Regions from separate parts of the Streptomyces sp. TRD_SC_5 genome, predicted to be linked through region 1. Evidence: riboswitches for the same ligand, from Rfam matches in the RefSeq annotation. Region 1 holds a riboswitch; each other region holds the start of a gene.
What was found. A riboswitch is a leader RNA that binds a small molecule or an ion and turns the genes downstream of it on or off. The one in region 1 is predicted to bind cobalamin.

Region 2: linked by a shared signal. The riboswitch ahead of AC1P0E_RS22880 (ribonucleoside-diphosphate reductase subunit alpha) and the one ahead of AC1P0E_RS06805 (cobalamin biosynthesis protein) in region 1 are both predicted to bind cobalamin.
Region 3: linked by a shared signal. The riboswitch ahead of AC1P0E_RS11960 (CbtB domain-containing protein) and the one ahead of AC1P0E_RS06805 (cobalamin biosynthesis protein) in region 1 are both predicted to bind cobalamin.

What each region holds. Positions count from the first base shown of each region.
Region 1 is NZ_JBWZZS010000001.1:1,446,835-1,453,407, forward strand. It holds gene AC1P0E_RS06785 (alpha/beta hydrolase) at 89-1,216, opposite strand; gene AC1P0E_RS06790 (class II aldolase/adducin family protein) at 1,407-2,078, opposite strand; gene AC1P0E_RS06795 (inorganic phosphate transporter) at 2,346-3,599, shown strand; gene AC1P0E_RS06800 (hypothetical protein) at 3,619-3,843, shown strand; cobalamin riboswitch at 3,972-4,118, shown strand; gene AC1P0E_RS06805 (cobalamin biosynthesis protein) at 4,262-5,269, shown strand; gene AC1P0E_RS06810 (cobyric acid synthase) at 5,278-6,573, shown strand, end outside.
Region 2 is NZ_JBWZZS010000001.1:4,944,835-4,951,407, forward strand. It holds gene AC1P0E_RS22860 (D-Ala-D-Ala carboxypeptidase family metallohydrolase) at 1-466, shown strand, start outside; gene AC1P0E_RS22865 (helix-turn-helix domain-containing protein) at 547-1,515, opposite strand; gene AC1P0E_RS22870 (hypothetical protein) at 1,598-1,819, shown strand; gene AC1P0E_RS22875 (ribonucleotide-diphosphate reductase subunit beta) at 1,816-2,832, opposite strand; gene AC1P0E_RS22880 (ribonucleoside-diphosphate reductase subunit alpha) at 2,832-5,246, opposite strand; cobalamin riboswitch at 5,391-5,514, opposite strand; gene AC1P0E_RS22885 (Uma2 family endonuclease) at 5,627-6,211, shown strand; gene AC1P0E_RS22890 (hypothetical protein) at 6,308-6,573, opposite strand, start outside.
Region 3 is NZ_JBWZZS010000001.1:2,608,944-2,615,516, forward strand. It holds gene AC1P0E_RS11955 (glycoside hydrolase family 6 protein) at 1-529, opposite strand, end outside; cobalamin riboswitch at 863-1,032, shown strand; gene AC1P0E_RS11960 (CbtB domain-containing protein) at 1,067-1,285, shown strand; gene AC1P0E_RS11965 (CbtA family protein) at 1,303-2,067, shown strand; gene AC1P0E_RS11970 (class F sortase) at 2,078-2,758, opposite strand; gene AC1P0E_RS11975 (hypothetical protein) at 2,760-3,311, opposite strand; gene AC1P0E_RS11980 (HAD-IIA family hydrolase) at 3,418-4,197, opposite strand; gene AC1P0E_RS11985 (alkaline phosphatase family protein) at 4,271-5,809, opposite strand; gene AC1P0E_RS11990 (2-aminoethylphosphonate ABC transporter substrate-binding protein) at 5,919-6,573, opposite strand, start outside.

The sequences.
Region 1 (6,573 bases):
ATCGAACTCGCCGTTCATGGACGCCATCTGGCCGGAACCTTTCTCCGCCGGACGGGCCGGATATTCCGGGCGCGGCTGGGGGCGCGGCCTACATCAAGGGGGTCAGAAAGCGGCGCAGAACCTCTTCGTAGCCGGCCGGGGACGCGTTCCACATGGCCGCGTGCGGGGCCTGCGGCACGGGGTGGAGTACGACCAGGTCGGGGAGCAGCCGCGCCAGCGCCCGCGAGGGTTGCCAGGGGGCGACCGTGTCGTCCGGGCCGTGGAAGACCAGCGTGGGGACGCGCAGCCCTTCGGGACCTGCCGCTTCGCGCAGGCGGTCGCCGCGCAGTCCCGTGCTGCCCTGCACGGCCCTGACGGCGAGCGGGAGCAGCGCGCCCGGGGTGCGGCGGGCGACGGCCAGCGCCCGCACTGTCGCCTCCCAGTCGAGGACCGGGGAGTCGAGCACGAGGCCGCTGATGCGGTCACGGAGCGGGGAGCGCACGGCGGCGTGCACGGCCATGGCGCCGCCGGTGGACCAGCCGTGCAGGATGACGCGCTCGGCGCCGCCGCGCACGGCGTAGCGGATGGCGGCGTCCACGTCGCGCCACTCCGAGTCGCCGAGGTGGCAGAGGCCGCCCGGCGGCCTGGGGGCGCCGGCGTCTCCCCGGTAGGCGAGGCCGAGGACCGGGAGGTGCTGGGACCGCAGGAACGGCATGACGTTCATGGGGTGTTCCCGGGTGGTGCCGAGGCCGTGCACGGTGATCACCCAGGTGCTGCGGGCGCCCGGCAGGAACCAGGCGGGCAGTGCGCCGAGTTCGCCCGGCACGTCCACGTCGGTGTGGTCGATGCCGAGTGCGGTGCGCGGATCGCCGACGTACAGCCGCGGGGTGAGCCGGACTCTGGCGCCGGGGCCGAGTGTGCCGTGGCTGACGCGTTCCAGGCGGCGTACGACGGTGTCGGGGGTGTGCGGCGCGTTCTCGACGACGGGTCCGACGACCGCGTGGACGCCCGGTCCCTCGATGCCGTACGTGCCGGGGCGCAGGGACGCCAGGCAGCGGGTCAGGGTGACCTGTCCCGCCGCGGTGGCGTGCACGGTGAGCCGGGGGTCGGACGGCAGCGGCCTGCCGGCCGACGCCTTGAGCGCGGCGTCGCCGGCGTACCGGCCGATCGCGACCGCTGCCGCGCCGACGCCGAGGAGTGTCGTGACGGCCGCTGCCGTCGCTGTAGCCGGGCGCACCGCTCCAGTGTCCGCATCCGGGGGGCGCGGGGCCAGTGGGCGGGGGCCGGACGGCTCCTTTGACGACGCTGCGTGGCGGGGCGTCAGCTTTGTTGCGGGGCTTCGGGTCGGGGCCTTGGCGCGGGCGTTCGCGCGGGGCCTTCGCGGGGGTCTTCGCACGGGGTCTTCGCGCGGGGTCTTCGCGCGGGCGTCAGCCTCGCTGGCCGTACCCCTTGAGCTTTTCCTGTACTTCGCGCAGCCGGCCCTCGGAGAGCAGGGACGGTTCGCGGCCCGGCACGGAGCTCGCGGTGAGCCAGAGCCTGCACATCCATTCCAGCTGCGCGGTGCGGTCGTAGGCCTGGTCGAGCGTGTCTCCGTAGGTCACGGTGCCGTGGTTCTGGAGCAGACAGCCCGAGCGGTCACGCAGGGCCTGGAGCATGTTTTCGGCCAATTCTCGCGATCCGTACGTCGCATACGGGGCGGTGCGGACGGGGCCGCCGAGGGCCGCGGCCATGTAGTGCACGAGGGGCAGCTCGGTCACGAGGGTGGAGACGGCGGTGGCGTGCACGGCGTGGGTGTGGACCACGGCCGCGGCGTCGGTGCTGCGGTAGACGGCGAGGTGCATCGGGAGCTCGCTGGTGGGGGTGAGCCCGCCGAGGATCTGCTCGCCGTCGAGGTCCACGGCGACGGCGTCCTCCGGCCGCAGCCGGTCGTACGGGACTCCGCTCGGGGTGACGAGGACGAGTTCGCCGACGCGTACGGACACATTGCCCGAGGTGCCGACCACCAGCCCTTCGCGCACTGTCCTGCGGGCCGTGGCCACCAGGTCGTCCCATGCCCGTTCGATCGCGTCCCGCGTCGTGTCCTGAATCTGCTCCGCCATGGGGCGATCCTGCCAGGAGGCGGGCGCACCGCGGTGCGCCCGCCTCCTGGCAGGTGACCAGGATCTCTTCCACGGATTCACGACCCGCCGAAGCGGTTCGCGAGGGGCTGACGGGCCCCCGATTGCCCGGATCCCCGCCGCCGCGGCCACAAGCGGAATGGCGCCGACTCCTTTGGGGTCACCGCACCGCCCGGCCCAGTTCACCTTCCGTTCACTCAGGTTGCCTACGTTCCACGTGCCACTGACGTCGAACGATTGCCTGGGTAAATGGAACACATCACCTTGCTGCTCGCGATTGTGATCGTGACAGCTCTAGTGTTCGATTTCACGAACGGTTTCCACGACACCGCCAACGCGATGGCCACCACCATCTCGACCGGCGCCCTGAAGCCCAAGACGGCGGTGGCCATGTCCGCCGTGCTCAACCTGGTCGGCGCGTTCCTGTCCGTGGAGGTCGCCAAAACGATCTCCAGCGGCATCGTGACCGAAGACGGCATCACACCCGAAGTGATCTTCGCGGCGCTCGTCGGCGCCATCCTCTGGAACCTGATGACCTGGCTGATCGGCCTGCCGTCCAGTTCCTCGCACGCCCTCATGGGCGGTCTGATCGGTGCCACCATCGCCTCGGTCGGCGTCAGTGGTGTCAACGGCGGAACCGTCGTCACCAAGGTCCTGATCCCCGCGATCGCCGCCCCGCTCGTCGCCGGCCTCGCCGCGTACCTCGGCTCCCGGCTGACGTACCGGATCGGCAGGAACGCCGACCCGAAGGCCACCGCGAAGGGCTACCGCGCCGGGCAGATCACCTCGGCGGGCCTGGTCTCGCTGGCCCACGGCACCAACGACGCGCAGAAGACGATGGGCATCATCACGCTGGCGCTCGTCGCCGGCGGTGTCCTCGCCCCCGGCTCCAACCCCCCGATGTGGGTCATCATGTCCGCCGGTGTCGCCATCGCGCTGGGCACGTACCTGGGCGGCTGGCGCATCATCCGGACCATGGGCAAGGGCCTCACCGACCTCCAGCCGCAGCAGGGCTTCGCCGCCCAGACCAGCGCGGCCAGCGTCATCCTCGCCTCCTCCAACCTCGGCTTCTCCCTGTCGACCACGCATTCCTGCTCCGGCGCCGTGATGGGTGCGGGCCTGGGCCGCAAGGGCGGCGTGGTCCGCTGGTCCACCGCCACCCGGATGTTCGTCGCCTGGGGCCTGACGCTGCCGGCCGCCGGCCTGATCGCCGCGGGCTCGGAGTTCGTGACCAAGCAGGGCGACTGGGGCGTCGCGGTCGTCGCGGTCTTCCTGGTCGCCTCCTGCATCGCGATCTGGTTCATCTCCCGCCGCCAGGTGGTCGACCACACCAACGTCAACGACGTGGACGCGGAGGCCGAGCCCGCCGGTGTGGTCACGACCGCCATGGCAGCCGTCAGCGTGCCGCCCACGGCCGCGGCCCTCGCCGCCGAGGACCTCATGACCACCATCCCGGCCCCGGCCGGCAGCTCCGCCGAGCCGGCCCGCCCGGCCGCGGTGTAAGGACTAGGGACACATCACCATGAACATCGACTGGGTAGCTCTCGGCTCCGTATTCGGCGTGAGCCTCGTGGCGACCGTGGGACTGGTTGGCCTGTTCACCCTGGGCATCGTGGGTCTCTCCAAGCAGGAGAGCGCCTCCGCGCAGGGCGGCGGCTCCGCCGTCCTGGCCCGCACCGGCGCGTACACCTGCTTCGCGCTGTGCGCGGCGGCCGTGACGTACGGGATCTACCTGATCGTCGTCTGACGCGCCGGTAAGATCCTTCGCGAACCATTGCAGAAAGCGCCCCGCCGTCGGCCTTCAACAGCCGTCGGCGGGGCGCTTTCTGTGTGCCTCAGCACACTCTCCCGTCGCAGGTCAACGGCAAGTTGACGGCGTTCGCGGAGCGTGGTGGACTGCCGGAGCCGAATACGGCGGCACGAGAGGAAGCCCGGTGCGAATCCGGCGCGGTCCCGCCACTGTGACCGGGGAAGAGGAAGAGATCCCCGGGAGCCAGGAACTCTCACCGCCGGTCACGTCGAACCAGGGCGCGGACCCTGAGTGAGGACATACCGCCATGCCCGGCTGCCGTTCAGTCAGTCCTGCCCGTTCTGCCGGATCTGTCAGTCCTGACATCCCTGAGAGCACGACGCGTTCGCTTCGAGGCGCATCGGCCTGCTGAGCCATGCGTGCCGATCGCATCTTCGCGTACGGCGCCACCGCCGGCCTGATCGGCGACCTCGTCCTCGGTGATCCTCGCCGTGGGCATCCGGTCGCCGCGTTCGGGCGGGCCGCGGGCGCCGTCGAGTCCCTGCTGTGGCGTGACCACCGCGGGTGGGGCGCGGTGCACACCCTGGTGTGCGCCGGAGGCGCCGCCGGAGCCGCCGCGCTCGCTTCCCGCGCCGTACGCCGCTCCCCCGCCGCCGCGATCGCCCTGACCGCCGCCGCCACCTGGGCCGTCGTCGGAGGTACGTCGCTGGGCCGCGAGGCCCGTGCCGTGGGCAGCGCCCTGGAGGCCGGGGACATCGAGGTCGCCCGCGAACGCCTCCCCCACCTGTGCGGCCGCGACCCGCAGTCGCTGGACGCCCAGCAGATCGCCCGCGCCGTCGTCGAGTCCGTCGCCGAGAACACCTCGGACGCGGTCGTCGGCGCGCTGGTGTGGGGCGCGCTGGGCGGTGTGCCGGGGCTCGTGGCCTTCCGCGCCATCAACACACTTGACGCCATGGTGGGGCACAAATCCGCCAAATACCTGCGCTACGGCTGGGCTTCGGCCCGCCTCGACGACGTGGCCGGCTGGCCCGGGGCCCGGCTGACGGCCGCCCTGGCAGCGGTCGCGGCCGTCTCCGGGGGCGACCCTCGCGGTGCGGTGCGGGCCTGGCGTACGGACGCCTCGAAGCATCCGAGCCCCAACGCGGGCCCGGTGGAGGCGTCCTTCGCGGGCGCGCTCGGCGTACGGCTCGGCGGGACGCTCTCGTACGCGGGCCGGGTCGAGCACCGGCCCGTGCTCAACGCCGCCGGCCGGCCCGTCGGCGTACCGGACATCGAGCGGGCGGCGCGGCTGTCGCGGCGCGTCGGCGCGCTGGCTCTGGCGACGGCTGTCGTGGGGCGGCCGGCTTTCGGCGCGGTGCGACGCGGACTTGGTGCGCGCGGTGGGATACGTACTGGCATACGTGGTGGGAAGGGGCACGCGTGAGCGGTTCATTGGGGGGCGGTCTGCTCGTCGCGGGGACCACGTCCGACGCCGGCAAGAGCGTCGTGACGGCCGGCATCTGCCGGTGGCTCGTCCGCACGGGTGTGAAGGTCGCGCCGTTCAAGGCGCAGAACATGTCGCTGAACTCGTTCGTGACGCGCGAGGGCGCGGAGATCGGACGGGCGCAGGCCATGCAGGCGCAGGCGGCGCGCGTGGAGCCGACGGCGCTCATGAACCCCGTGCTGCTCAAGCCGGGCAGCGACCGCAGCAGCCAGGTGGTGCTGATGGGCAAGCCGGTGGGCGAGATGAGTGCCCGGGGCTACCACGGGGGGCGGCAGGAAGCGCTCCTCGGAACGGTGACGGACTGTCTGCGGGAATTGCGGGGCACGTATGACGCCGTGATCTGCGAGGGGGCGGGCAGTCCCGCCGAGATCAATCTGCGGCGTACGGACATCGTGAACATGGGCATCGCGCGAGCGGCCAGGTTCCCGGTGGTCGTCGTCGGCGACATCGACCGGGGCGGGGTGTTCGCTTCCTTCTTCGGTACGACCGCGCTGCTGAGCCGGGAGGACCAGGAGCTGGTGGCCGGTTATCTGGTCAACAAGTTCCGGGGTGACGTGTCGCTCCTCGAGCCCGGTCTCGACATGCTGGAAGGGCTCACGGGGCGGCGTACGTACGGCGTCCTGCCCTTCGCGCACGGCCTCGGCATCGACGAGGAGGACGGACTGCGGGTCTCGCTTCGGGGAGCCGTACGGGAGTCGGTCGTCGCGCCGCCGGTCGGGGACGACGTGCTGCGGGTCGCCGTGTGCGCCGTACCGCTCATGTCGAACTTCACGGATGTCGACGCGCTCGCCGCCGAACCGGGTGTCGTCGTGCGGTTCGTGGACCGCGCCGAGGAGCTTGTCGACGCCGATCTCGTCATCGTGCCGGGGACGCGCGGGACCGTGAAGGCGCTGGAGTGGCTGCGCGAGCGCGGGCTGGCCGGCGCGCTGGCGCGGCGGGCGGCACAGGGCCGTCCCGTGCTCGGTATCTGCGGTGGTTTCCAGCTGCTGGGCGAACGCATCGAGGACGATGTCGAGTCGAAGGCGGGGGCGGTCGACGGGCTGGGGCTGCTGCCGGTGCGTGTGCGGTTCGCGGTCGAGAAGACGCTGGCGCGGCCGGTCGGCAGCGCGCTGGGCGAGCCCGTCGAGGGGTACGAGATCCATCACGGGGTCGCCGAAGTACTGGGCGGTGACCCCTTTCTGGACGGCTGCCGGGTGGGATCCGTCTGGGGCACCCACTGGCACGGCTCGCTGGAGAGTGACGCG
Region 2 (6,573 bases), 3.5 Mb from region 1:
CGCCGACGGCGTCGCGGGAAGCGCCACCTTCAGCAAGCTCTACGCCCTCCAAGACGATGACTGCACGCCCATTCACTTCACCTACGCCGAGCTCAACGACTGCAACAGCACCTGGGCGGGCGGCGCGGTGAGCGCGGCCACCGCCAAGTCCAACGCCCTGCGCACCATGTGGAAACTGGAGGCCCTGCGGCACGCGCTCGGCGACCAGCCCGTGACCGTCACCAGCGGCTTCCGCTCGCACGCTTGCAACGACGCGGTCGGCGGGGCGTCGAGCAGCCGCCACCTGTACGGCGACGCCGCCGACCTCGGGGCCGGCCCCCACTCCCTGTGCACCCTGGCCAAGCAGGCCCGTAACCACGGCTTCAACGGCATCCTCGGCCCGGGCTACCCGGGCCACAGCGACCACACCCACGTCGACCACCGCGCGAGCCGCTTCTGGTCCGCGTCGAGCTGCGGCGTCTCCTGACCCCGTTCCCGGGAACGCGCCACCGTGCGTTCCCGGGAACGCGAAACCGTGCGTTCCCGGGAACGCTCGAAAAGGCGCCCCTACGCTGCCAGTGCTGGTCCCCGGAACGTACGGCGGTAGGCGTTCGGTGTCGTCCCCAGTGACCGTACGAACTGATGACGCAACGCCGCCGCGTTCCCGAACCCCGCGCGGCCCGCGATCGCGTCCACCGTGTCGTCAGTCGCCTCCAGCAACTCCTGCGCCAGCAGCACCCGCTGGCGCAGCAGCCAGCGGTACGGCGTCGTACCCGTCTCCTGGAGGAAGCGCCGCGCGAACGTCCGGGGCGACATGTGCGCCCGCTCCGCCAGCTGCTCCACGGTCATCTCCTGATCCAGGTGCCGCTCCATCCAGCCCAGCACTCCACCCACCGTGTCGCAGCGCACGTGCGTCAGCGGACGCTCGATGTACTGCGCCTGGCCGCCGTCGCGGTGCGGCGGGACGACCATGCGGCGGGCGATGGTGTTGGCGACCTCGGACCCGTGCTCCTGGCGGACGAGATGCAGGCAGGCGTCGATCCCGGCGGCGGTCCCGGCCGACGTGATGACGGAGCCCTCGTCGACGTACAGCACATCGGGCTCGACCCGCGCCCGGGGATGGCGGCGCGCCAGCTCGGCGGAGAGCCGCCAGTGGGTCGTGCACCGGCGCCCGTCCAGCAGCCCCGCGGCCCCCAGCACGAACGCGCCCGAGCAGACGCTGAGCACCCGCGCCCCCCGGTCGACGGCCCGGCGCAGTGCGTCGAGCAGCGGCTCGGGGTAGGTGCGGGCCTCGCAGTTCTGGTCAGCGGGGATGGCGATGAGATCGGCGCCGTCCAGCCGGTCGAGACCGTGCGGTACGGAGATGGAGAAGGCCGCGGAACGGGCGGCGAGCGGGCCCGGCTCGGCGGCGCAGACCGCGAAATCGTAGACCGGCAGCCCCTGATCGCTCCGGTCGATCCCGAACACCTCGCAGAGCACGCCGAGTTCGAAGGGATTGACTCCGTCGACCAGCGCCACGGCAACGTTTTTCAGCATGCCGGCAGTGTGGCAGTAATTCGAGGTTCCATGACAGTCCTGCCACTGACTTTTCTCGGCCCGGAAGACCAGAGTGGACGTCATGGAAACCTTCTTGAACTACCTCGCGGTCATCGCCCTCTTCGTCCTCCTCACCCTCCCGTCGTTCATCGGCCACGCCAGGGAACGCCGCATCGACCGGCAGCTCAGACAGGCCGAGAACCCCCGCCCGCGTCGGCCGGAAACCACCCGCAGCGCGCCCGGCCGACGGGCCGTGAGGCGGCCCGTCGCGTCGGACGTGCTGTCGTCGGCCGGCAGGTGCTAGAAGTCGTCGTCGAAGGCGACCGAGCCCTCGACCGCGACCTGGTACGCCGACGGGCGGCGCTCGAAGAAGTTCGTCAACTCCTGTACGCCCTGGAGCTCCATGAAGGAGAAGGGGTTCTGCGAGCCGTACACCGGGGCGAAACCGAGGCGCTCCAGGCGCTGGTCGGCGACGCACTGGAGGTACTCGCGCATCGACTCGGTGTTCATGCCGGGCAGGCCCTCACCGCACAGGTCGCGGCCGAACTGGAGCTCCGCCTCGACGGCTTCCTTCAGCATGTCCGTGACCTGCTGCTGAAGGGCGTCGTCGAAGAGCTCCGGCTCCTCCTTGCGGACGGTGTCCACGACCTCGAACGCGAAGTTCATGTGCATGGTTTCGTCCCGGAAAACCCAGTTCGTCCCGGTCGCCAGGCCGTGCAGCAGGCCCCGCGAGCGGAACCAGTAGACGTACGCGAACGCACCGTAGAAGAACAGGCCCTCGATGCACGCCGCGAAGCAGATCAGGTTCATCAGGAAGCGGCGGCGGTCGGTCTTCGACTCCAGGCGGTCGATCTTCTCGACCGAGTCCATCCACTTGAAGCAGAACTGAGCCTTCTCGCGGATCGAGGGGATCTCCTCCACCGCGTCGAACGCCGCAGCGCGGTCGTCCGGTTCGGGGAGGTAGGTGTCCAGGAGGGTCAAGTAGAACTGGACGTGTACCGCTTCTTCGAAGAGCTGGCGCGAGAGGTAGAGGCGCGCCTCGGGGGAGTTGATGTGCTTGTAGAGCGTCAGCACCAGGTTGTTGGAGACGATCGAGTCGCCGGTCGCGAAGAACGCGACCAGCCGGCCGATCATGTGCTGCTCACCGGGCGAGAGCTTCGCGAGGTCGGTCACGTCCGAGTGGAGGTCGACCTCCTCCACCGTCCACGTGTTCTTGATCGCGTCCCGGTAGCGCTCGTAGAAGTCCGGGTAGCGCATGGGGCGAAGGGTCAGCTCGAAGCCCGGGTCGAGAAGGTTCTTGTCAGGATTGGTTGACATTACTGGCATGCCTCGCAGGACTCGGGGTTTTCAAGGGAGCAGGCGATCGCGTCCGCGTCGGGAGCGGGGGATTCGGTCGTCGTCTGCTGTACGGGGACGGGGGCTGGGACGGGGGCCGCGGTCGCCGCGCCGGAGCCGGCCGCGCGGGCGATGCGGGTCGCGGGTCGCGAGCGCAGGTAGTACGTCGTCTTCAGCCCCTTCTTCCACGCGTACGCGTACATCGAGCTGAGCTTCCCGATGGTCGGCGTCTCCAGGAAGAGGTTCAGGGACTGAGACTGGTCGAGGTACGGCGTACGGGCCGCCGCCATGTCGATCAGACCGCGCTGCGGGATCTCCCACGCCGTGCGGTAGAGGGCCCGTACCTCCTCGGGGATCCAGCTGAAGCCCTGCACCGAGCCGCTCGCCTCGCGCAGCGCCTCGCGGGACTGGGCGTCCCAGACACCGAGCTTCTTCAGTTCCTCGACCAAGTAGGCGTTGACCTGAAGGAACTCGCCGCTGAGCGTCTCGCGCTTGAAGAGGTTGGAGACCTGCGGCTCGATGCACTCGTACACGCCCGCGATCGACGCGATGGTCGCTGTCGGCGCGATCGCGAGGAGCAGCGAGTTGCGCATTCCGGTCTTGGCGATACGGGCGCGCAGCGCGTCCCAGCGCTCCGGCCAGGTGACCTCGACGCCGTAGTGGTCGGGGTGCAGTACGCCGCGTGCCGCGCGGGTCTTCTCCCAGGCGGGGAGGGGGCCGCTGACCTCGGCGAGGTCGCAGGACGCCTCGTACGCGGCGAGCATGATGCGCTCGGCGATCTTCGTGGAGAGCGCGAGGGCCTCGGGGGAGTCGAAGGGCAGGCGCAGCTTGAAGAAGACGTCCTGGAGACCCATCGCGCCCAGGCCCACCGGGCGCCACTTGGCGTTGGAGCGGCCGGCCTGCTCGGTCGGGTAGAAGTTGATGTCCACGACGCGGTCGAGGAAGGTGACGGCCGTACGGACGGTCTCGTCCAGGCGCTCCCAGTCGATTTCGCCGTTCCCGAGAACGAACGAACCGAGGTTGACGGAGCCGAGGTTGCAGACGGCCGTCTCGCCGTCGTTCGTGACCTCCAGGATCTCGGTGCAGAGGTTCGAGGAGTGGACCACCGAGCCCGGCTCAGCCGTCTGGTTCGCCGTACGGTTCGACGCGTCCTTGAACGTCATCCAGCCGTTCCCGGTCTGCGCCAGGGTGCGCATCATCCGCCCGTACAGCTGGCGTGCGGGAATGGTCGTACGGGCGAGACCGTCCGCCTCCGCCTTGCGGTACGCCTGGTCGAAAGCGTCGCCCCACAGATCGACGAGCTCGGGAACGTCCGACGGCGAGAACAGCGACCAGTCGGCGTCCGCGTCGACGCGGCGCATGAACTCGTCGGGGATCCAGTGCGCGAGGTTCAGGTTGTGCGTACGACGCGCCTCCTCACCCGTGTTGTCGCGCAGCTCCAGGAACTCCTCGATGTCCGCGTGCCACGTCTCCAGGTAGACGCAGGCGGCGCCCTTGCGGCGGCCGCCCTGGTTGACGGCGGCGACCGACGAGTCGAGGGTGCGCAGGAAGGGGACGATGCCGTTCGAGTGACCGTTGGTGCCGCGGATCAGGGAGCCGCGGGCGCGGATGCGGGAGTACGAGAGGCCGATGCCGCCCGCGTGCTTCGAGAGACGCGCGACCTCGTGGTAGCGGCCGTAGATCGAGTCGAGCTCGTCGAGCGGCGAGTCCAGCAGGTAGCAGGAGGACATCTGCGGGTGGCGCGTACCGGAGTTGAAGAGCGTCGGGGACGACGGCAGGTAGTCGAGGCGGCTCATCAGGCGGTACAGCGCGGCGACCTCGTCGGCGGCCGCGGCGGACTCGTCCTTGGCGAGACCGGACGCCACGCGCAGCATGAAGTGCTGCGGGGTCTCGATCACCTGACGGGTGATCGGGTGGCGCAGGAGGTAGCGGCTGTAGACCGTGCGCAGGCCGAAGTAGCCGAAGCGGTCGTCGGCGGCCGGGTCGATCAGCGCGTCGAGGCGGACCGTGTGGGCGGCCACGAAGTCGGCCGTACGGTCGGCGATCAGGCCCTCGCGGTGGCCGACGGAGACCGACTCGGAGAAGGTACGGACGCCCTGCGTCGCCGCCTCGTCCCGGATCGTGCGGGTCAGGAGGCGGGCTGCGAGGCGGGAGTACGCCGGGTCCTCGGAGATCAGCCCGGCGGCGGCGTCGGTGGCGAGGCCCCGCAGCTCGGCCGCGTCCGACGCCGCGTTGCGGCCGCGCAGGGCGGCGGCGGCGACTCTGCCCGGGTCGGTGTCGGGGAGGTCGACGGTCAGGTCGGTGAGGGTCCGCAGGAGTGCGGTCCCGGCTCCGGGTCCGTCGGACGACTCCGTCGATTCCGTGGCAGTTGCCGGATCGGCTGGCGCGATGGTCACGGGGTGCTCTCCCTCGCTCGGCTCGGGGCCGGCGGGAGGAGGAGTGGGGGCGTACGGGCATGCGTCACCCTTGAAGGGCGGCACACCGCGTAGCGTCCACCGGCCCAACCGCGAGGCCCGGACGTGTCGGTATCCGGTTCGGTCGAGCCGGATACGCCGTCGGCAGGTCGTCGGACTCCTGGGTGCACGAATGCGCACCAATCACACCGTTGCGGGACAGTTCCGGATTCACACCGGATTTCCCTGCGGCGACAGCGAGCATGAGCATACATGTGGGGGCGGTTGGATGAGGCAGCCCCCACATGTTGTGTCGCACGGGAAGAGTGACTGCGGCTGTCACAGGGCTCCGCTATCGTCGTGAGCACAAGGAGGTACGCCCCATGTCAGCGATCGACGACCGGCCCCACCTGCTCCCCGAAGAGTTCGACGAGGCCACGCGCATACTGGCCCGCACGACCGAGGGTGTGCGGCTGGAGCTCATCGACGGGAGGCTGAGGAGCAGGGTTGTGCCGGACGGGGACCACGGGCGGATCATCGAGTGGCTGACGCGCATCTGTCTGCAGTCACGGCCCGAACTGTGGCTCTACCCGGGCCAGGGACTGAAGGTGCAGGCCTACCGCAAGGGCCGAGCCCGGCCCGACGGTTCCCTCGCGCCCAGCGGTGCGTTCGTCGGCCAGGGCGAGTGGGCCGACACCGAGCAGGTGCTGATGGTCGTCGAGGTCACCTCGTACGACACCGACACCGACCAGCGCGACCGGGTGGAAAAGCCCCGCGCGTACGCCGAGACGGGCATCCCGGTCTATCTGCTGATCGACCGGGACACCTGCGAGGTGACGGTCTACAGCGAGCCCGACGGCGTCCGGTACGAGAACGCGCACACCGTCCCGTTCGGCAAGCCCGTCGCGCTGCCGGCCCCGGTCGAACTGACCCTGGAGACCGAAGCCCTGAAGGAGTGGGTGCGCTGACGGCGACGGCCGTCGCATCCCGTGGATGTGACGGCCCGTGCTGGGCGGCGCCCGGTGTGTGCGGCAGCCCTCGCGGATGACGTGCTCGTGGCCGGCTCAGAGCCGGCGCTCCATCTGCTCCACGGCGTTCTTGGCCTGGAGGAGGTCGGCTCCCGTGATTTCGCGGTAGCTCTTGATCGCCGGGATCTTCTTGCCCTCCTGGAGGAGCGCGACGACCTTCTCCATCTCCGGGTCGGTGTGGCTGATGCCCAGGCTGTCGAGGATCAGGTCGATCTTGGCTTCGAGGCGTGCGATCTGGCGTCCGGTGCGCTTGATCCGGCTGTCGGCGACGGAGCCGGTGAGCACGACGAGGATGACGAGGG
Region 3 (6,573 bases), 1.2 Mb from region 1:
TACACCCGTCGACCAGGTGCAGCAACGCGTCCGGCTCCAGGATCACGGTCGCCGGGCGGTCCCCGATGCCCTTGGCGACCTCCTCGACCCACGCGCGGTAGGCGTTGCCGTCGGCCGCGCCACCCTTCGAGAACTGCCCGCAGTCGCGGTGCGGGATGTTGTACATGACGAGCAAGGCGTCACGGTCGGCCTTCTCCGCCGCCTCCGTGTACCCCTTGGCCTGCGCCTCGGCGTTCTCCGGCAGGATCCACTCGGCGGCCGGCTGCTCGGCGATCTTCCTGATCAGGCCGGCCTTCTCGTCGTCGCCTTCCTTGGCGTACGCCGCGACCTGCTTCGCGGCGGTTCCTTCGGGATTGACCCAGTACGGATCGCTGCCCTTCGGCTGCTGCTTCACCGGCGGTTGGTCGCCTCCGTCGCCTCCGTCACCGCCGGATGACGAACAACCCGCCAGTAGCAGTGCGGCCCCCACAGCCCCCATCGCTGTCACCCGGAAATTCCTGCGCCTACGGCCGCTGTAACTGCCGTACATCCAATCCCCCTTGGCTGCACTGAATATATGAGGACCCCCCGGCCCCTCCCCGGACACATCCGGTCGAAACCATCCTGACACACCGGCCCGGCGCGAGGGCGCGGAAGGGTACGGGCACGGGTGCGCGAGGGCCGGTCGCCACGCCGTGACCTTGCGGTGACTTGGTGTCAAAATGACCCTGCGATCTTCCGTGCCTCCCGCGTCGACGCCGGGCTTCTCCCGCAGCCCGGGCATCCGCGGTCGAGGACCGGCCCGGTCGGCGGCCCCGGGGGGAGCGGGTCGCCGGCCGGGCCAGGTGAGCCGGTCCTGCGGGCAGCGGCAGGGGGCCTGTTGACAGTGCTCAGCCAGGCTGGGACTCTCCGGGAGACAACTCCACACACATCGAGGCGACGGTGGACAGGAACCCGGTGCGATCCCGGGACGGTCCCGCCACTGTGACCGTACGAGAGCCCAAGGCGGCTCCCGTACGGAAGTCAGGAACTGACCCGTCGTCCTCCTGAATTGGGGCGTGGAAACCCCAGAAGGAGGCTCACCGGTATGTCTCTGCACACTGCGCAGCACACCGACACCGCGGCGGTCGCGTCCGCCACGACCACCACCCGCGACTGGCTGATCATGGCCGCCGCGGCGATCATCGCCGTGATCGCGCTCTACGCGGTCTTCATGGACAACGGCACGGTCGTTTCCGCGACGGGCGACTACCTGCACGAGTTCTCTCACGACGGCCGGCACCTCTTCGGTGCCCCCTGCCACTGATCGGGGCCGTACGCACCATGTCAACACCTGTACTGCCCCTGCTCGGACGCGGGCTCGCGGCGGGCGGGGCGGCCGGTCTTGCCACCGGCCTCTTCTCGCTGCTCCTCGCCGAGCCCCTGATGGACCGGGCGATCCGCCTCGAAGAGGCACGTTCGGCCGCCGAGGAACACGCGCACGGGGCCGCCGCCACGGCCGTCCAGCACCACGAGGAACTGTTCTCCCGCTCCACCCAGCACTTCGGCCTGGTCGTCACGGCGGTCGTCGCGGGCCTCGCGCTGGGCGCCCTGTTCGCCCTCGCGTACGCCCTGGTGCACCGCCGTACGGGCCTCGGTGAACGGCCGTGGCCCCGCGCCCTGGCCTTCGGCGCGGCCGCCTTCGTGGCGGTCTCGCTGCTGCCCGGCCTGCGCTACCCCGCCAACCCGCCCGGTGTCGGAGACTCCGGCACCGTGTCCAACCGCCAAGGCCTGTGGGTGGCCGCCGTCGTGATCGGCGTCCTCGGCATGGCGCTGGCCTGGCAGGTGTACGTACGCCTCGCCGACCGGTCGGTCCCGGTGCGCCAGGTCGCGGTGGCCGTCACGGCCGTCGCCACGCTCGCGGTGCTCTTCGCACTGCCGGGCAACCCGGACGAGGTCCCGGTGGCGGCGACGCTGCTGTGGGACTTCCGGATCCTGTCGCTGGCGTCGCACGCGCTGCTGTGGGCGGTGTTCGCGGGGGTCTTCGGGGCGCTGGGCCTGCGGGCCGCGGCCCGCACGGCTCCGGCCGCCGCGCCGGTAGCGGCGTAGTGACAGCTGCTCAGCCCTTGCCCGTACCCGTCAGGTAGGCCGAGACGACGACGTTCGCCGTGTAGGTGCGGGCCTTCTTGTCGTACGTGCCCCCGCAGGTGATCAGGCGCAGTTCCGCCCGGTCGCTCTCGCGGGGGCCGTACACCTTCTGCGGGTCGAAGCGTTCGCGGGTGAAGACCTGAACGTCGTCGATGGTGAACTCCAGGCTCTCGCCACCGGCCCCCGTCACCCGGACCTTCTCGCCGGGGCGCGCGGCGCTCAGGCCGTAGAAGACGGCCGGTCTGCTCTCGGTGTCGACATGGCCGACGAGCAGGGCGACTCCCGCGGCGCCCGGCATGGCCCCGCCCTCGTACCAGCCGACCTTCGACGACTGGCGGTACGGCGGCGGATCGACGGCGCCCGACGTGTCGAGCCCACGGGGCACGACGGGAGCCGTGACGGCTATGGAGGGCACGGTGAGGTGCTGCGGCCGCGCGCCCTCGACGGGGGCGTGCGCGGGAGGAAGCGGCACTCCCAGGGGGCGGCCGACAGCCGCCACGTCACCGGTGGTCGGCGCCGAGCTGCCGCCGGGACCGTCTGTCACCTCCCGGCCCCACAGCCACAGTCCGAGCAGCAGCACGGCCCACGCGACACCGGTCAGCAGCCGTCCGCCGCCGCTGCCGCCTTCGGCCGGGCGGTCGTCGGCGGACATGTCAGTCCGAGTCCGTGGTACGACGACGGCGTACGCTCCGGTACGCCACGGCCACGGCCGCCACACCCGCCAGCACGAGACCGATCACGGTGTGCCGCGTCCCGGGCCCGCCCTCCTCGGCCGCCGCGACCTCCGCCGTACCGCCGCCACCCGCGTGCACGGGCGCGACGGGGGTCGAGTGGTGGGTCGGGTGGTGCGTGGGCTTGTGGTGGACGACCGTGACGGTGCCGCTGGCCTGGCCGCCGCCCTTGCACTTCACCCAGATCTCGTAGTCCTTGGCCCGGGCGTCGGAGCGGATGCGGGCCTCGGCGAAGAGGTCACCCCGGTCCGCCGCCGGGTTGAAGTGGGCGGGCGACGAGAAGGCGTCGGACGTACCCGTGGCCTGATCGCCCCTGCACACGTCGACCCGCAGATCCACCTCCCCGCCGGGAGCGATGGTGGACGGGGTGACGACGACACGCCCCTCCTCGTCGCCGGCGTGGGCGGCGGCTGCGGGCACGAGGACCGCCGCGGCCGCCGCGCCGACACAGAGAGCAAGCTGCACTGAGCGCATAGTGAACCTCCTGGTACTACGAAGATTCACCGGTACGGCCGGTTTCCGCATCTCCAGAGGCCCGCGACTGGGCCGTACGGGCCTCCGGAGAACGCCGCCGGAACGGTCAGACGCGGTCGACGAGGTCCGCGATCGAGTCGACGATCGTCGAGGGCCGGAACGGGTAGCGGTCGACGTCCGCCGGCCCGGTCAGACCGGTCAGCACCAGGAACGTCTCCATGCCCGCCTCGAGACCCGCCAGCACATCCGTGTCCATCCGGTCGCCGATCATCGCGCTGGTCTCGGAGTGCGCGCCGATCGCGTTGAGCCCGGTCCGCATCATCAGCGGGTTGGGCTTGCCCGCGAAGTACGGGTCCTTGCCCGTCGCCTTGGTGATCAGCGCGGCGACGGCCCCGGTGGCGGGCAGCGGGCCCTCGCGGCTCGGGCCGGTCTCGTCGGGGTTGGTGCAGATGAAGCGCGCACCGGCGTTGATGAGCCGGATGGCCTTGGTGAGTGCCTCGAAGCTGTACGTACGCGTCTCGCCCAGGACGACGTAGTCGGGCTCGTGGTCGGTCAGGACGTAACCGATGTCGTGCAGCGCGGTCGTCAGTCCCGCCTCGCCGATGACGTACGCCGTGCCGCCGGGCCGCTGGTCGTCGAGGAAACGGGCGGTGGCGAGCGCCGAGGTCCAGATGTTCTCGACCGGCACGTCCAGGCCCATGCGGAAGAGGCGCGCGTGGAGGTCGCGGGCGGTGTAGATCGAGTTGTTGGTCAGCACCAGGAAGGGCCTGCCCGACTCGCGGAGCCGCTTGATGAAGGCATCGGCGCCGGGGATGGGCGTTCCCTCGTGGATGAGTACGCCGTCCATGTCGGTGAGCCATGATTCGATCGGCTTGCGCTCTGCCATTGCCGGACTCCTGCCGTACGCAAAAAAACGCTGGGGGCGCCCGGACCACACCGTCCGGGCGCCCCCACCTTAATCAGCCTGCTGTGATCTTGACCCCGTCGACCACCCAGTACCAGTTGTTGCTGCCGGTGTAGCGGAAGCGGAAGCTGACGCTGGTGGCGCCGGAGGGGACGTCCAGGGTCAGGGACTGCGGCTGCGAGATGACGTCCGACGTGTACGACTTGACGGCGACCGGCGTGCCGCCGTTCCAGGAGGCGAGGATCTGGGCGCTCTGGCTGCCCTCCGGTCGGTAGAAGGTGGTGAAGTCGAGCGTGACGCTGGCCTTGCCGCCGACGGCGTGCGCCGGGGTGACGAGTGTCGAGTCGTACGTACCGGAGAAGCTCTTGTCCGCCCACTCGTCGGAGTCGGCGACCGCGAAGACCCCGCGCGAGCGGACGTTGAGCTCGCGGGACTGGTCGCGCTGGGTCCTGGACCAGAACTCGTCGGTGGCGAAGGACCAGCCGCGCCACTCGGTCATGCCGCCGGTGCCCATCGCGTTGTTGATGACGGACCAGCCGCTGGGCGCGGTGTGCGTGAAGCCGAGGACGCCGGCCGGGATGCCGGTCTCGTCGACCCGCCCGGAGAGCGAGGGGTACAGGGCGTCGAAGGTGTCGGCGGACCGCTGCTGGATCGGCTTGCCGTCCAGGCCCCAGGCGGGGTCGGGGACGATCCCGAGCTGCTTGAAGACGGTCGCGGCGACATCGACGAGCCTGGTGTCGACGGGCCGGGCGCCGGCGGCGATTCCGGGACCCTGGGCGAGGACGAACGTACGGCGCTCCTCGATGGCGCTTCCGCCGTGACCGCCCGCGTCGGTGTGGCCGTGGTCGGTGGTGACGACGACGGTCCAGCGCTCGGAGGAGTAGGTGGGGCGGGCCTTGATGGCGGAGAGCAAGCGGCCTACGTAGGCGTCCTGGACGTCGATGGCTTCGAGGTACTTCGGGCTGGCTGCGCCGGAGTTGTGGCCGACGATGTCGGTGTTGCCGAAGTAGACGAAGAGGACGTCCGGGTTCTGGTTGCGCAGGATCGACTCGGTCTCGGTGGCGATGGTGGCGTCGTGGCCGGTGTAGCCGTCGGCGTCCCCGTCGAGTACGAGCTTGGCGTCGGCGCCGGGGGTGACTGTGCCCTGGGTGTCCAGCGGCTTCCAGTCGACGGCGGCGTACGTGGAGAGACCGGGGCGGACCTGGGCGAGGCGGGCGAGGAAGCCGGGGTACTTGGCGTAGTTCTTGCCGGTGAAGGTGTTGTCCTTCACGCCGTGCTTGTCGGGCCAGACTCCGGTGGCGATGGTGGACCAGCCGGGGCCGGACGAGGTGGCCGCCATGGGGTTGGCGTACAGGAGCGAGGTGCCGTATGTGCCGTTCGCCATCAGGGACTTGAGGTGCGGGGCCTTGGCGGCGGAAATCCTGTCGTGGCGCAGGCCGTCCATGCCGATGACGAGCACCTTGTCGAGGCTGGTGCCGTTGGGGAGGGTGGGGGCGGCGTGGGCGGGGGCGACGGTGAGCGATCCGGTGGCGGCGACGGCGGCTGCCGCCGTGCCGGCGGCGAGGACGGAACGTCTGGGTATACCTCGGGACATGTGATCCTCCAACGTACATGCGTGGAGTCTGGACCAGACCCGTTACCTTTGCGTGATAACGGGGACCGGTCCAGACCCTCGCAGCCAAGCTTGGCCGAATGGTTACTGATCAGCTTCCAGTTGCCGACTTCCAGGCGTCGATGTAGTCGTCGAGGTTGGTGCCGACGTCGTTCCAGTCGGGCTCGAAAATCTCAACTCCCCTGAGGAGGCTGGCGAGTTCGGTGGAGTTGGGACCGGTCGCCTTGATGTCCGTACGAGCCGGGAAGCCGCCGCCGATCTCGCTGACCTGCTGCTGTGCGCCCTCGGCGAGCATGAAGTCGAGGAGCTTCTTGCCGTTCTCGGTGTGAGGGGCCTTGCTGGCCAGGCCGGCGGCGTACGGCAGGGCGAAGGTGGTGGGCTTGCCGCCCTCCTTCGCCGGGAACCAGATGCCGAGGTTCGGCATGGACTTGGACTGCGCGAAGTTCATCTGTACGTCGCCGTTCGCGACCAGGATCTCGCCCTTGTCGACCTTCGGCGCGAGCTTGGAGGTGGAGGAGGACGGACCGACGTTGTTGGCCTGGAGCTTCTTCAGGTACTCCATCGCCGGCTCCTTGCCGCCGAAGTCGTGCATGGCCTTGATGACGACGGCAGTACCGTCGCCCGCGACGCCGGGCGTGGAGTACTGGAGCTTGTCCTTGTAGGAGGGGTCGAGGAGGTCCTCCCAGGTCTTCGGCACCCTGCCGTCCTTGAGCTCCTTCTTGTTGTGGATGAACCCGAAGTAATTG